DNA from 2 places in the Streptomyces lothianensis genome. Region 1 is predicted to be linked to the other one. Evidence: predicted binding sites of a transcription regulator. Region 1 holds the regulator's gene; the other holds the start of a gene.
What was found. The regulator HrcA, encoded in region 1, represses chaperone genes, less so after heat shock. The targets are predictions, from matches to a motif close to TTNGCACTCNGNNNNNCNGAGTGCNAA.
Positions count from the first base shown of each region.

Region 2: groES (co-chaperone GroES) is a predicted target of HrcA. The motif match lies at 1,667-1,693, and genes of this name have one in related genera.

Region 1 is NZ_JBLMKT010000037.1:67,325-75,692, forward strand. Features, by position in the region: gene ACLF6P_RS12795 (nitronate monooxygenase) at 1-890, opposite strand, end outside; gene dnaJ (molecular chaperone DnaJ) at 952-2,088, opposite strand; gene hrcA (heat-inducible transcriptional repressor HrcA) at 2,089-3,105, opposite strand; gene ACLF6P_RS12810 (MBL fold metallo-hydrolase) at 3,271-3,996, shown strand; gene ACLF6P_RS12815 (DUF3097 domain-containing protein) at 4,119-4,928, shown strand; gene hemW (radical SAM family heme chaperone HemW) at 5,070-6,302, opposite strand; gene ACLF6P_RS12825 (AMP-dependent synthetase/ligase) at 6,460-8,349, opposite strand.
Region 2 is NZ_JBLMKT010000064.1:79,744-86,303, forward strand. Features, by position in the region: gene ACLF6P_RS22280 (polysaccharide deacetylase family protein) at 18-911, shown strand; gene ACLF6P_RS22285 (polysaccharide deacetylase family protein) at 908-1,597, shown strand; gene groES (co-chaperone GroES) at 1,839-2,147, shown strand; gene groL (chaperonin GroEL) at 2,239-3,867, shown strand; gene ACLF6P_RS22300 (SDR family NAD(P)-dependent oxidoreductase) at 4,115-4,888, opposite strand; gene ACLF6P_RS22305 (multicopper oxidase family protein) at 5,012-6,550, opposite strand.

The DNA.
Region 1 (8,368 bases):
AGGTGGTGCACCTGCGGATACGCGGCGGGCGCGTAGGGCCCGTGCTCGCGCACGAAGCGGTTGACCAGGCCGCGGGCGGGGCGCCCGGTGAAGGCACGGGTCAGTTCCGTGCGTACGAACAAGGGGTTGGTCAGGGCCTGTTTGTGCAGCACGTTCGCTCCGGACTCGGGACAGACGAGGAAGGCGGTGCCCAGCTGGGCCAGGTCGGCGCCCGCCGCGAGCGCCGCCGCGATCTGGCTGCCGCGCATCAGCCCGCCGGCCGCGATGAGCGGCAGCCGTATGGTCTCGCGGACCTGGGTGACGAGCGAGAGGAGACCGATCCCGCTGCCCTCCGCCTCGGGATCGTCGCGGTGCGTGCCCTGGTGCCCGCCGGCCTCGATGCCCTGCACACAGACTGCGTCCGCACCGGCCCACTGCGCGGCCTGCGCCTCCTCGGGCGTGGTGACGGTGACGACGGTGTACGTGCCGACGCCGGCCAGGGCGTCGAGGATCTCGCGGCCCGGGCAGCCGAAGGTGAAGGAGACGACGGGCACGGGGTCGTCGAGCAGGAGCGCCAGCTTGGCGTCGAAGGCGTCGTCGAGGCCTCTCTCGGGATCGCCGAGCTCAGTCGCGTACCAGGCGGCCTCACCGGCGAGCTGGTCCGCGTACACGGACACGGCGGCCGGGTCGGCGGTGTCGGGCTGCGGCAGGAACAGGTTCACGCCGAAGGGCCGGCCGGTCAGGCCGCGGGTCTGCTTGATCTCCTGGTACATCCCGTCGGCGGTCTTGTACCCGGCGGCGAGAAACCCGAGCCCGCCCGCCTCCGAGACGGCGGCGACGAGCGCGGGACAGGAGGCACCCCCGGCCATGGGGGCCTGCACAATCGGAACCGGGCAGAGATCGCTCACCATTCAGCCCCCATCCACGGGTCGGATACGGACATCCGGGGGCGAAGCCCCCGGATACCGGAACTCAGCGCCCGTTGAAGGCGTCCTTCAGCCGGGAGAACAACCCCTGCTGTCCGGGCTGGAACTGCCCCGTGGGCCGCTCCTCCCCGCGCAGAGCCGCAAGCTCACGCAGCAGCCGCTCCTGCTCCGCATCCAGCTTCGAAGGCGTCAGCACCTCGACATGCACGATGAGGTCACCGCGCCCGCCGCCGCGCAGATGCGTGACACCCCGCCCGTGCAGCGGGATCGACTGCCCCGACTGCGTACCGGGCCGGATGTCGACCTCTTCGAGCCCGTCGAGCGTCTCCAGCGGCACCTTCGTGCCGAGCGCCGCCGCCGTCATCGGGATGGTCACGGTGCAGTGCAGGTCATCGCCGCGCCGCTGGAACACGGGGTGCGGCAGCTCGTGGATCTCGACGTAGAGGTCACCGGCGGGCCCGCCTCCGGGGCCCACCTCGCCCTCGCCGGCGAGCTGGATGCGTGTGCCGTTGTCGACACCGGCCGGGATCTTCACGGTCAGGGTCCGGCGCGAACGCACCCGCCCGTCGCCCGCGCACTCGGGGCACGGCGTCGGCACGACCGTACCGAAACCCTGGCACTGCGGGCAGGGCCTGGAGGTCATGACCTGGCCGAGGAAGGACCGCGTGACCTGCGAGACCTCACCGCGGCCGCGGCACATGTCACAGGTCTGCGCGGAGGTGCCGGGCGCGGCACCCTCACCGGAACACGTCGAACACACGATGGCCGTATCGACCTGGATGTCCTTCGTGGTCCCGAAGGCCGCCTCGTCCAGCTCGACCTCGAGCCGGATCATGGCGTCCTGGCCGCGGCGGGTACGCGAACGGGGTCCGCGCTGGGACGCCGTACCGAAGAACGCGTCCATGATGTCCGAGAAGTTCCCGAACCCGCCCTGGCCGAAGCCGCCCGCGCCACCGCCGCCCGCCTGGGACAGCGGGTCGCCTCCGAGGTCGTAGACCTGCTTCTTCTGCGGGTCCGACAACACCTCGTAGGCGGCGTTGATCTCCTTGAAGCGCTCCTGGGTCTTCGGATCCGGATTCACATCCGGGTGAAGTTCCCTGGCAAGCCTCCGGAAGGCCTTCTTGATCTCGTCCTGGGAAGCGTCGCGGCGCACGCCGAGTACGGCGTAGTAGTCCGTGGCCACTTACGACTCCGCCAGGATCTGTCCGACGTAACGTGCCACTGCGCGTACTGCTCCCATCGTTCCGGGGTAATCCATGCGGGTCGGGCCGACCACGCCGAGTTTGGCGACTGCTTCGCCGCCCGAACCGTAGCCGACCGAGACGACCGAGGTGGAGTTGAGCCCCTCATGGACGTTCTCATGCCCGATACGTACGGTCATGCCCGGATCCTTGGCCTCGCCCAGCAGCTTGAGAAGCACGACCTGCTCCTCGAGCGCTTCGAGCACCGGCCGGATCACGAGCGGGAAATCATGTCCGAAGCGCGTCAGATTGGCGGTGCCGCCGATCATCAGGCGCTCCTCGGACTCCTCGACAAGGGTTTCGAGGAGCGTCGCGAGGACGGTCGCGACGGTGCCCTGGTCGCCCGGGTCGAAGGACTCGGGCAGATCCTGGACGAGCTGCGGCACGTCGGAGAACCGGCGTCCCGCCACCCTGCTGTTGAGCCGGGCCCGCAGATCCGCGAGCGAGGTCTCGCCGAACGGCGCCGGGCAGTCGACATGGCGCTGCTCCACCCGTCCGGTGTCCGTGATCACCACGAGCATCAGACGGGCGGGTGCGAGCGAGAGAAGTTCCACATGCCGCACCGTGGACCGGGTCAGCGAGGGGTACTGCACGACGGCGACCTGCCGGGTCAGCTGCGCGAGCAGCCGTACGGTGCGGCCGACGACGTCGTCGAGGTCGACGGCGCCGTCCAGGAAGTTCTCGATGGCGCGCCGTTCCGCGGCCGAGAGCGGCTTGACCCCGGCCATCCTGTCGACGAAGAGCCGGTAGCCCTTGTCGGTCGGGATCCGCCCCGCGCTGGTGTGCGGCTGGGCGATGAAGCCCTCGTCCTCCAGGGCCGCCATGTCGTTGCGGACGGTCGCGGGCGAGACCCCGAGCTTGTGCCGCTCGGTGAGGGCCTTGGAGCCGACCGGCTCCTCGGTGCCCACATAGTCCTGGACGATGGCGCGCAGCACCTCCAGCCTGCGTTCACTGAGCATCCGCGCACCTCCATCTGTCGCCCGCCCGGGCCTCCCTTCCGGCCCCGATCCGGCTCCTCTGGCACTCGTACGAGGTGAGTGCCAGCAAAACCGCATGGTCAGTGTACGGCCGTCGGGTGGCGCCCTAGCAAGGCCGATCCCCTCTGATGCGGTTAGCGTCACGCTATGGACATCAGGTGGGAAGAGTTCGGGTGGGAGGAGCTGGGCGACGGGATCGGCCGTCGGCGGCTCCCGGTCTGGGACGCGACCGTCGCGCTGGTCGCCGGCTCCACCGGGGCACTGCTCTTCGACACGGGCGCGTCGCTGCGCGAGGGCGCTCAGATCCGCAGGCAGGCGCAGGCACTGCTCGGCGGGCGCCGCGTCACCCATATCGCGCTGAGCCATCCGCACTTCGACCATGTGCTCGGTACGGGGGCGTTCGCGGGCGTGCGAGTCTACGCGGCCGCCGGGATGGACCGGATCCTGAACACCGGCCGGGAGGAGCTCGCGCGCGATGCGGTACGCCACGGGCTGCCCGAGGGCGACGCCGCCTCCTCGACGGAAATCGTCATCCGGCCGCACCACCTCATCACCCACGACTGGTCGCTCGACCTGGGCGGCCGGGACGTCCTGCTGTCCCTGGCGGGCCCCGCGCACAGCCCGTACGACCTGGTGGCTCTCGTCCCGGACGCCGGTCTTGTGCTGTGCGGCGATCTGGTCGAGGAATCGGGCGAGCCGCAGGCCGGGCCGGATGCGACGCCCGGACTGTGGCCGCACGCGCTCGACCGGCTGCTCGAACTCGGCGGGCCGCGGCCGGACGTCCGCTACGTGCCCGGGCACGGTGGGGTGGTCGACGGAGCCTTCGTCCGTGCGCAGCGGTCCGCGCTCGCCGAACGGTTCGGCGTCGCGTGAGCGGTTCGCCGTCGCGTACGTGGTCCGGCGTCGCATACGTGGTCCGGCGTCGCGTAAGTGGTCCGGATCCGGCTCGGCGTGTCGCCGTACACCCGGCCCGGACTCTTCCTATCGTCGGACGGATGCGCAGCTACAGCCCCGACCTCACCCCGCCCTGGAAGAAGCCCCGGGCCGTGCCTTCCGTGGAGGCGACCGCGGACCTGGTCGTCGAGGAGGTCACGACGGGGTTCTGCGGGGCGGTGATCCGCTGCGAGGCGGGGACGGTCACGTTGGAGGACCGCTTCGGCAAACACCGGGTGTTTCCGCTGGAGCCGCGCGGGTTCCTGCTCGACGGTCGGGTCGTCACTCTGACCCGGCCCGCCGCGCCCGGGCCGGTGCGGCCCTCGCGTACGGCATCGGGTTCGGTGGCCGTGCCCACGGCGCGGGCGCGGGTCGCCCGGGCCGGGCGGATCTACGTCGAGGGGCGCCACGACGCGGAGCTGGTGGAGAAGGTCTGGGGTGACGACCTGCGGATCGAGGGTGTGGTCGTCGAATACCTCTCGGGCATCGACGATCTGCCCGCGATCGTGGCGGAGTTCGGGCCCGCGCCAGATGCGCGGCTCGGTGTCCTGGTGGACCACCTGGTGCCCGGGACGAAGGAGTCCCGGATCGCGGCCTCGGTCACCGGGGCGGACGTGCTGGTGGTGGGGCACCCGTACATCGACATCTGGGAGGCCGTGAAGCCGGCGGCGGTCGGGATCCGGGGCTGGCCCCGGATCCCGCGGGGCGAGGACTGGAAGACGGGGGTGTGCCGGGAGCTGGGCTGGCCCGCGAACACGGGGGCGGCGTGGCAGCACATTCTGTCCCGGGTCGGCTCCTTCCGGGACCTGGAGCCGGAGCTTCTGGGGCGGGTGGAGGAGCTGATCGACTTCGTGACGGTGGACGGCGGCTGAGCTGGAGTGGCGCCTGCGGCGGGCTTCTCTCCCCGCCCCGCCCCTTCCGGAAACCGGGGCATAGCCCCCGGACCCCCGTATCGCGCTGAACGCGCTCGTCCTCAAACGCCGGACGGGCTGAAGCCCAGCCGAACCCGGCCCTCAGTCCACCAGGTCCCTGACCACCGCATCCGCCAGCAACCGCCCCCGCAGCGTCAGCACCGCCCGCCCCTCCGCGTAGGGGCCGGGCTCCAGGAGACCGTCCTCCAGGGCGCGGCGGGAGGCCGCGAGGCCGTCCGGGCGCAGGAGGGACAGCGGGCAGCCGGACAGGAGTCGGAGTTCGAGCAGGATGCGCTCCACACGGCGGTCCTCCGCCGAGAGCAGCTCACGCCCGGCCCCGGGCGACATCCCGGCCGCAAGCCGGGATGCATAGGCCCCGGGGTGCTTGACGTTCCACCAGCGCACCCCACCCACATGGGAGTGGGCCCCGGGGCCCGCACCCCACCAGTCGGCGCCCCGCCAGTACAGCTCGTTGTGCAGGCAGCGCGCGGCCTGTGAGGTGGCCCAGTTCGACACCTCGTACCAGCCGAACCCGGCCGCCCCGAGCACGGAGTCCGCCATCAGGTAGCGGTCCGCGTGGACGTCGTCGTCCGTCATCGGGATCTCGCCGCGCCGGATCCGCCGGGCTAGCTGCGTGCCTTCCTCGACGATCAGCGCGTACGCCGAGACGTGGTCGGGTCCGGCCCCGAGTACCGCGTCGAGCGAGGCCCGCCAGTCGTCCTCGCTCTCGCCGGGGGTCCCGTAGATCAGGTCGAGGTTGACGTGCTCGAAGCCCTCCGCGCGTGCCTCGGCGACGCACGCCTCGGGCCGACCGGGCGTGTGGGTGCGGTCCAGGATCCGCAGTACATGCTGTTTCGCGCTCTGCATGCCGAAGGAGAGCCGGTTGAAGCCCCCGGCCCGCAGCGCGGCCAGATACGCGGGGTCGACCGAGTCCGGGTTCGCCTCCGTCGTCACCTCGGCCCCGGGCGCGAGGCCGAACTCCTCGCGGATCGCGCCGAGGATCCGTACGAGATCGGCGGCGGGCAGCAGCGTGGGGGTGCCGCCGCCGACGAAGACCGTCTCGACGGCGCGCGGATCGTCACCGAGGACCTTCCGCGCGAGGCGGATCTCGTCGATCAGGGTGTCGGCGTAGTTCTCGCGGGAGGCGAGCACACCGCCGGATCCGCGCAGCTCACCGGCGGTGTACGTGTTGAAGTCGCAGTAGCCGCAGCGGGTCGCGCAGTACGGCACGTGGACATAGAAGCCGAGGGGCCGCGCCGCGCCGTCGGCGAGCGCGGATGCGGGGAGTGTCCCGTCGTCGGGCACGGGTTCCCCGTCGGGCAGTACGGAAGGCATTCACCCATTGTCCGCCATCGCGGCGGCGGGCCATCCGGCCGCCCATGTGCCGCCGCCCCGGCGGGCAGGCCGGTGCGCGGGCAGGCCCGTGTGAGCAGGCAGGCCGGTGCGGGTGGAGCCGACTGATCCGGCTCCACCCGCTCCGGCCACTGAGGCGCTACGCCTCCCGCGCCCCCGCGTACATCTCGTCCACGAGCTCCTTGAACTCCCGCTCCACGACAGGCCGCTTCAGCTTGAGGCTCGGCGTCAGCTCACCATGCTCGACGTCGAGGTCGCGCGGCAGGATGCGGAACTTCTTGATGGTCTGCCACCGCTGCAGCCCCTCGTTGAGCTCCTTGACGTAGCCCTCGATGAGCGCGTTCGTCTTCGGATCGGCCAGGACGTCCGCGTACGAGGTGGAGGAGAGCCCTTCCTCCTTGGCCCAGCCGGTGATGGCGATCTCGTCCAGGGCGACCAGGGCGGTGCAGTAGTTGCGGTCGGCGCCGATGACCAGCATGTTCGAGACATACGGGCAGATCGCCTTGAACTGGCCCTCGACCTCGGTGGGCGCGATGTACTTGCCGCCGGAGGTCTTGATCAGGTCCTTCTTGCGGTCGGTGATCCGCAGGTAGCCGTCGACGGAGAGCTCGCCGATGTCGCCGGTGTGGAACCAGCCGTCCGACTCCAGGACCTCCGCGGTCTTCTCGGGCAGCCCGTGGTAGCCCTGCATGATGCCGGGGCCGCGAAGGAGGATCTCGCCGTCCTCGGCGATCCGCACCTCGCAGCCGGGCAGCGGTTTGCCGACCGTGCCGGTGCGGTAGGCCTCGCCGGGGTTGACGAAGGACGCGGCGCTCGACTCCGTGAGGCCGTAGCCCTCCAGGATGTGGATGCCGGCGCCCGCGAAGAAGAGGCCGATGTCGGGCGCGAGGGCGGCCGAGCCGGAGACACAGGCGCGCAGGTTCCCGCCGAAGGCCTCGCGCAGCTTGCCGTAGACCAGCTTGTCGGCGACGGCGTGCTTGGTGCGCAGGCCGAAGGGCGCGGTGGCCTTGCCGGTGCGGCGGAAGTTGTCCTGAGTGACCTGCGCGTACTCGCGGGCGACGCCCGCGGCCCACTGGAAGATCTTGTACTTGGCGCCGCCGCCGGCCTTCGCCTTGGCGGCGACCCCGTTGTAGACCTTCTCGAAGATCCGGGGCACGGCCGCCATGTAGGTCGGCTGGACGACGGGCAGGTTCTCGATGATCTTGTCGACCCGGCCGTCGACGGCGGTGACGTGCCCGACCTCGATCTGGCCGCTGGTCAGCACCTTGCCGAAGACGTGCGCGAGCGGCAGCCACAGGTACTGCACGTCGTCCGGACCGCACAGGCCGGTCTGCGCGATGGCCTTCGCCATGTACGACCAGTTGTCGTGCGGGAGGCGGACGCCCTTGGGCTTGCCGGTGGTGCCCGAGGTGTAGATCAGGGTGGCGAGCTGGTCCTTGGTGAGGGCCGCGACCCGGTCCTTGACGCAGTCGGGGTTCTTCTCCAGGTAGTCCGCGCCGCGCTTGCGCAGATCGTCGAGGGAGAGCACCCAGCCTTCCGGGTCGTCCTCGGCGGGCTCGACGCCCTCGGCGTCGATCACCACGACGTGCCCCAGCTGCGGCAGGTCGGCGCGGCGCTCGCGCACCTTCGCCAGCTGCGCGGCGTCCTCGGCGATCAGGATTCTGCTGTCCGAGTCGCCGAGGATGTACGCGGCCTCCTCGGCGTTGGTCGAGGCGTAGACCGTGGTCGTGGCGGCGCCGGCGCAGAGGATGCCGAGGTCGGCGAGGATCCACTCGACGCGGGTGTTGGCCGCGAGCGCCACGCGCTCCTCGGGCTGGATGCCGAGGTCCATGAGCCCGGCCGCGATGGCGAAGACGCGCTCGGCTGCCTGCGCCCAGCTCAGCGACTTCCAGTCGTCCGGGCCCTGACCCGAGGCCGGGGGCACCGGGTAGCGGTAGGCCTCCCCGTCGGGGGTTTTGGCCACGCGCTCCAGGAACAGATTCGCCACGGAGGGCGGGCGGTTCTCGATCAGGTTCTGTGTGTCGCTCACGACATCCTCCGGCCCCGCG
Region 2 (6,560 bases), on a different contig from region 1:
TGCCAGGATCCTGCCCCATGCAACTAGTACGACAAAAGGACAAGAAACGGGCGCATCTGGCCCTGACCGCGGTGGCCGTCATCGCCGCCACCGCGGTCCTCGCCACCGGCTGTTCCGGTGGCGCCACCGAGGAGCCCGTGAAACCCGCGCCCGGCCGGCAGGCGGCCGCCGAGGCCAAGCAGAAGGCCGCCGCGCGCGCCGCCAGGGTGAAGGCGGTCAAGCGCTGGGGCCTGGCCGAGATGCCGATCGAGCCACCCGCGCCGCCCGAGAAGAAGACCGAGCCGACGACTCGCAAAGGCTTCGAGGTCTCCGGCCAGAAGCACCTCCCGCCGGTCTTCACCACCATCCCGACCAAGGACAAGGTCGTCTTCCTGACGATCGACGACGGGGCCGAGAAGGATCCGAAGTTCCTCAGGATGATGAGCGAACTGAAGATCCCCTACACCGCCTTCCTCAGCGACTACCTGGTCAAGGAGGACTACGGCTACTTCAGGAAGATGCAGGACCAGGGCGTGGTCCTGAACAACCACACGCTCAACCACCGCTACCTGCCGGGCCTCACCTACGCCCAGCAGAAGCGGGAGATCTGCGGCATGCAGGACGTGATCGAGAAGCGCTACGGCAAACGCCCCGAGCTCTTCCGGCCGCCGTACGGCAACTACAACCGCGACACGCTCAAGGCCGCGAAGTCCTGCGGGATCAAGGCCGTGCCGCTGTGGAACGCCGAGGTGTTCGTGGACCGGATGGACTACCGCGAATGGGACCGCGACATCCACCCGGGGGACATCATCCTCACGCACTTCCGGGGCGAGGAGGACTGGAAGGGCACGATGCCCGACATGATCCGGAAGCTCATGAAGGTCGTCACCGACAAGGGCTACGCGGTGGCGCGCCTGGAGGACTACCTGTGAGGCGCGCGCACCGGCTGCTCGCCGGGGTGCTGGCGGCCGGTGCGCTCGCTCTCTCCGTGACCGGGTGCGGTGGCCCGGCCGGTCCGGCCGACATGAAGGCCGCCGGGGAGGTTGCGCAGGGCGCGCGGTCCGGGCTCCCGCCCGTGGTCGACCGGGTGCCGACGGAGAACAAGGTGGTGTTCCTGGTCTTCGGCGACGAGGCCCAGCGCGATCCGGACTTCGTCCCCATGGTCAAGGAGCTACGGCTGCCCGTCAGCCTGTTCCTCACCGGCCACGTGGCCGGTCCCGGCTATGCCCACCTGGGCGAACTCGCCTCCGTGGGCGCCACCGTCCAGAACCACACCCTGGACCACCCGTACCTGCCGGGACTCCCTTACGAGGGCCAGCGCTGGGAGATCTGCGGACAGCAGCACAAACTCAAAACCCGCTTCGGGCAGCGCCCCCGCCTCCTCAGGCCGCCGCACGGCGCCTACGACACGGACACACTGCGGGCCGCGGCGGACTGCGGGATCACGGCGCTGGTACGGGGACGCGCGGCGGGCGCGCAGCTCCAGCGGCTCCAGCCGGGCGACATCATCCTGCCCCACGCGCCGCAGGCCGCTTCCCTCACCGAGACCACGACCCGCCTCGTCCACCGCATCCGGGCCCGGGGCTTCAGAGTGGCGCGCCTTGAGGACTACCTCTGACGGGCAGTCCCCCAGGGGGTTCCAGAGGGGGGCTCCAGAAGGTCCGCGCCGGAGGCACGAACCCGCAACTTGGCACTCCGCTTGACCGAGTGCTAATCGCGGTCATAGTCTCAGCTCTGGCACTCACCACTGGAGAGTGCCAACACAGCGACGGGCAGGTCCGGCACCCGCGACGACGGATCCACCTGGTCGCCACCTCAGACAGTTCATCCCCGAGATCTCCGAAGGGGGAGGTCGGATCGTGACGACCGCCAGCTCCAAGGTTGCCATCAAGCCGCTCGAGGACCGCATCGTGGTCCAGCCGCTCGACGCCGAGCAGACCACGGCCTCTGGCCTGGTCATCCCGGACACCGCGAAGGAGAAGCCCCAGGAGGGCGTCATCCTCGCCGTGGGCCCGGGCCGCTTCGAGAACGGCGAGCGCCTTCCGCTCGACGTCAAGACCGGCGACATCGTGCTGTACAGCAAGTACGGCGGCACCGAGGTGAAGTACAACGGCGAGGAGTACCTCGTCCTCTCGTCCCGCGACGTGCTCGCGATCGTCGAGAAGTAATTCACCGGATTTGCTTCCGTTCCGCGCCCCTGGCCCCGCGATTGCCGGGCGGCCAGGGGCGCGGTTCATTTGAGAGGACTTGAAAAGCTCCATGGCGAAGATCCTGAAGTTCGACGAGGACGCCCGTCGCGCCCTTGAGCGCGGCGTCAACAAGCTTGCCGACACGGTCAAGGTGACGATCGGCCCCAAGGGCCGCAACGTCGTCATCGACAAGAAGTTCGGCGCCCCCACCATCACCAACGACGGTGTCACCATCGCCCGCGAGGTCGAGGTCGAGGACCCGTACGAGAACCTCGGCGCCCAGCTGGTGAAGGAGGTGGCGACCAAGACCAACGACATCGCGGGTGACGGTACGACCACCGCCACCGTGCTCGCCCAGGCACTCGTCCGCGAAGGCCTGCGCAACGTCGCTGCCGGCGCCTCCCCCGCCCTCCTCAAGAAGGGCATCGACGCCGCCGTCAAGGCCGTCTCCGAGGACCTGTTCGCCACCGCGCGTCCGATCGAGGAGAAGTCCGACATCGCCGCCGTGGCCGCGCTGTCCGCCCAGGACAAGCAGATCGGCGAGCTGATCGCCGAGGCCATGGACAAGGTCGGCAAGGACGGTGTCATCACCGTCGAGGAGTCCAACACCTTCGGTCTGGAGCTCGACTTCACCGAGGGCATGGCCTTCGACAAGGGCTACCTGTCCCCGTACTTCGTCACCGACCAGGAGCGTATGGAGGCCGTCCTCGACGACCCGTACATCCTGATCCACCAGGGCAAGATCTCCTCGATCCAGGACATGCTCCCGCTCCTGGAGAAGGTCATCCAGGCCGGCGGCTCCAAGCCGCTCCTGATCATCGCCGAGGACGTCGAGGGCGAGGCGCTCTCCACCCTGGTCGTCAACAAGATCCGCGGCACGTTCAACGCCGTGGCCGTCAAGGCCCCCGGCTTCGGCGACCGCCGCAAGGCGATGCTGCAGGACATGGCGACCCTCACCGGCGCCACCGTCATCGCCGAGGAGGTCGGCCTCAAGCTCGACCAGGCCGGTCTCGACGTGCTCGGCACCGCCCGCCGCGTCACCATCACCAAGGACGACACCACCATCGTCGACGGTGGCGGCAACTCCGAGGACGTCCAGGGCCGCGTCGCCCAGATCAAGGCCGAGATCGACGCCACGGACTCCGACTGGGACCGCGAGAAGCTGCAGGAGCGCCTCGCGAAGCTGGCCGGCGGTGTCTGCGTGATCCGCGTCGGTGCGGCCACCGAGGTGGAGCTCAAGGAGAAGAAGCACCGTCTGGAGGACGCCATCTCCGCGACCCGCGCCGCGGTCGAGGAGGGCATCGTCTCCGGTGGTGGCTCCGCGCTCGTCCACGCCGTGAAGGTCCTCGACGGCAACCTCGGCAAGGAGGGCGACGAGGCCACCGGTGTCGCCGTCGTCCGCCGCGCCGCCGTCGAGCCGCTGCGCTGGATCGCCGAGAACGCCGGCCTCGAGGGCTACGTCATCACCTCGAAGGTCGCCGAGCTCGACAAGGGCGAGGGCTTCAACGCGGCCACCGGCGAGTACGGCGACCTGGTCAAGGCCGGCGTCATCGACCCGGTCAAGGTCACCCGCTCCGCCCTGGAGAACGCGGCCTCCATCGCCTCCCTGCTCCTGACGACCGAGACCCTGGTCGTCGAGAAGCCGGAGGAGGAGGAGCCCGAGGCGGGCCACGGCCACGGTCACGGTCACGCCCACTGAGGTTTCTTCGACCTGGTAGGTCGGTCGTACGACGGCCCGGCGCCCCGTTCCTGCGGGGGCCGGGCCGTCGTCTGTGCGGTGCGGTGCGTTGCCGGGTGCGGGTCGTTGCGCCTGCGGCGGGCTTTTCTCCCCGCCCCGCCCTTTCACCGTTTCCCGGGGCCCCGCCCCGGACCCCGCATCTGAGCTTCGCTCGGATCGCCTCAAACGCCGGCGGGGCTGACCGGGGCCGGCGCGCGGGACTGAGGGGCTACTGCGGCCCGTACTTGCGCCCCGTCTTCGACGTGATGCCGCCAAGCATCCCGCGCGGGACCAGCTTCGCCGCGCCCATCATCGCCTTGTAGCGGGGGTCGGGGATCGACAGGGAGCGGCCGCGGGCCAGGTCCGTGAGGGCGGAGGCGACCACCTTGTCCGCGTCGAGCCACATCCACGACGGGATGTTGTCGGTGCCCATCCCGGCCCGCGCGTGGAACTCCGTACGGACGAAGCCGGGGCAGAGGGCCATCAGGCGCACCCCCGAGCCCGCCAGGTCCTTCGCCGCGCCCTGCGTGAACTGCACGACCCACGCCTTCGAGGCGCCGTACGTGCCGCGCGGCACGAAGGCGGCGACCGAGGCCACGTTCACCACGCCGCCCCGCCCGCGCCCCCGCATCGACGCGGCCGCCGCCGAGGTCAGCCGGAGCACAGCCTCGCAGTGCACCTTCAGCATGGTCAGCTCGTCGGCCATGGAGACCTCGAGATAGCGGCCCTTGTTGCCGAAGCCCGCGTTGTTGACCAGGAGGTCGACGGGGGCGAGCGGATCGCCGAGCCGCTTCTCGACGGACGAGATGCCCTCCTCCGTCGAGAGATCGGCCGTGAGCACCTCGGCCTCGATCCCGTGCCGGTCGTGCAGCTCGGTGGCCTGTTCCTGGAGCCGCGTGGTGTCCCGGGCCACCAGGACCAGGTTGTGCCCGTCCGCCGCGAGCCGCCGCGCGAAGGCGGCGCCGATTCCGGCGGTGGCACCGGTGATGAGAGCCGTAGTCATGCGCCAAGGCTAGTGACCCGCTCCGGTTCCGGCTCCGGTGGCCCTGGGCGGCCGTTCCGGTACTGGTGGCCGTGTGGCCGTGTGGCCGTGGTGGCCCTGGTGACCGCTGCCGACCTGCCGCCTCTAGTGATCGTGGTGGCCGCCGCCCGGCGTCGCGGGCTTTCCGGCCTTCTGGCCCTTCTCCACGACCACGAACTGCCCCATCATCCCGGCGTCTTCGTGGTAGAGGAGATGGCAGTGGTACATGTACGGGGTGTCCGGATCGGCCGGCCCGTCGAAGCGCATCGCCAGCTTCACCGTCGTACCGCCCGGCACGAACACCGTGTCCTTCGCCCCGCGCAGCTCGGGTGGCGGCTGCTCGCCGTCCACTTCCAGGACCCTGAACTGCACATCGTGCACATGGAAGTTGTGCGGCACCCCGTCCTCGTTGCGCACCGTCCAGGTCTCCGCCTCGCCGCGTGTGACGACCTCGTCGATCCGGCCCATGTCCATCTTGCGCCCGTTGATCCCGGACATCCTGAGCCCGAAGAACCGCCCGCGGACCGCGTCCTTCGCCTCGGGCACCTCCAACTCGCCGAGCCGCGCGGGGAGTCCGGGTGATGCGCGGAGCTGCTTCGCGGCCCGCAGCTCCAGTACGTCGAAGGAGTCGTCACCGCCGCCGAACCGCTTCTGCCAGCCGTCCCCGTAGTTGTCCTGCGGGTGGCTGCGCAGCACGGTCCGCTCGCCCGGCTCCATCCGTACGACGATCTCCGCACGCTCGCCGGGCGACAGCTGCAGCCGCTGCTTGCGCACCGGTTCTTCGAGCAGCCCGCCGTCGGTGCCGATCAGGCTGAAGCCGCGGGCGTCGGAGAAGCCGAAGGAGTAGACGCGGGCGGTCGAGGCGTTGAGCAGCCGCAGGCGGAGCAGTTCGTCCCCGACCTCGTGGTACGGACTCAGCGTGCCGTTCACCATGGTGCGGTCGCCGAGGAAGCCGGTGCTCCGCATCAGTCCGTGCCCGTGGTCGAAGTTGTCCCCGTCGAACCTCACGTCCTGCACGATGACGGGCACGTCGTCGACCCCGTACTCATCGGGCAGATCCAGCGCCGCGGAGTTCTCGTCGTCGAGCAGGAACATCCCGGCGAGCCCGCGCTGCACGTGCTTCTCGGTCGCCCCGTGCGGGTGCGGGTGGTACCAGAGCGTCGAGGCGGGCTGGTCGACCTGCCACTCGGGGGTCCACGTGCCGCCCGCCTCGACCATCTGGTGCGGGCCGCCGTCCATCCGGGCCGGCAGATGCATCCCGTGCCAGTGCACGGTGGACGCCTCGTCCAGGCCGTTGGCGATCCGCACCTTCACCTTCTCGCCGCGCGCGGCCCGCAGCGTCGGCCCGAGGTAGCTGCCGTTGAAACCCCAGGTGGGGGTCTGCCGCCCGGGCCGGAACTCCGTCTCGCCCGCCTGCATCCGCAGATCGAAGACCCGCGTGCCCTCCTCGTCGACGGTGGACTCGGCGAGCGGCGGCACGGCCAGCCGGTTGCCGAAGGGCTCCTTGCCGACCGTGCTGACGTCCGCGCTCGTCCACAGCCAGGCGAAGCCCCCGCCGGCCGTGGCGGCGAGGACCCCCACGACCACACCGAACGTGATGAGAACCCGCTTCAGCCTGCCGCGCCCGCCACCCTGTTTCGTCATGCGTCCACGC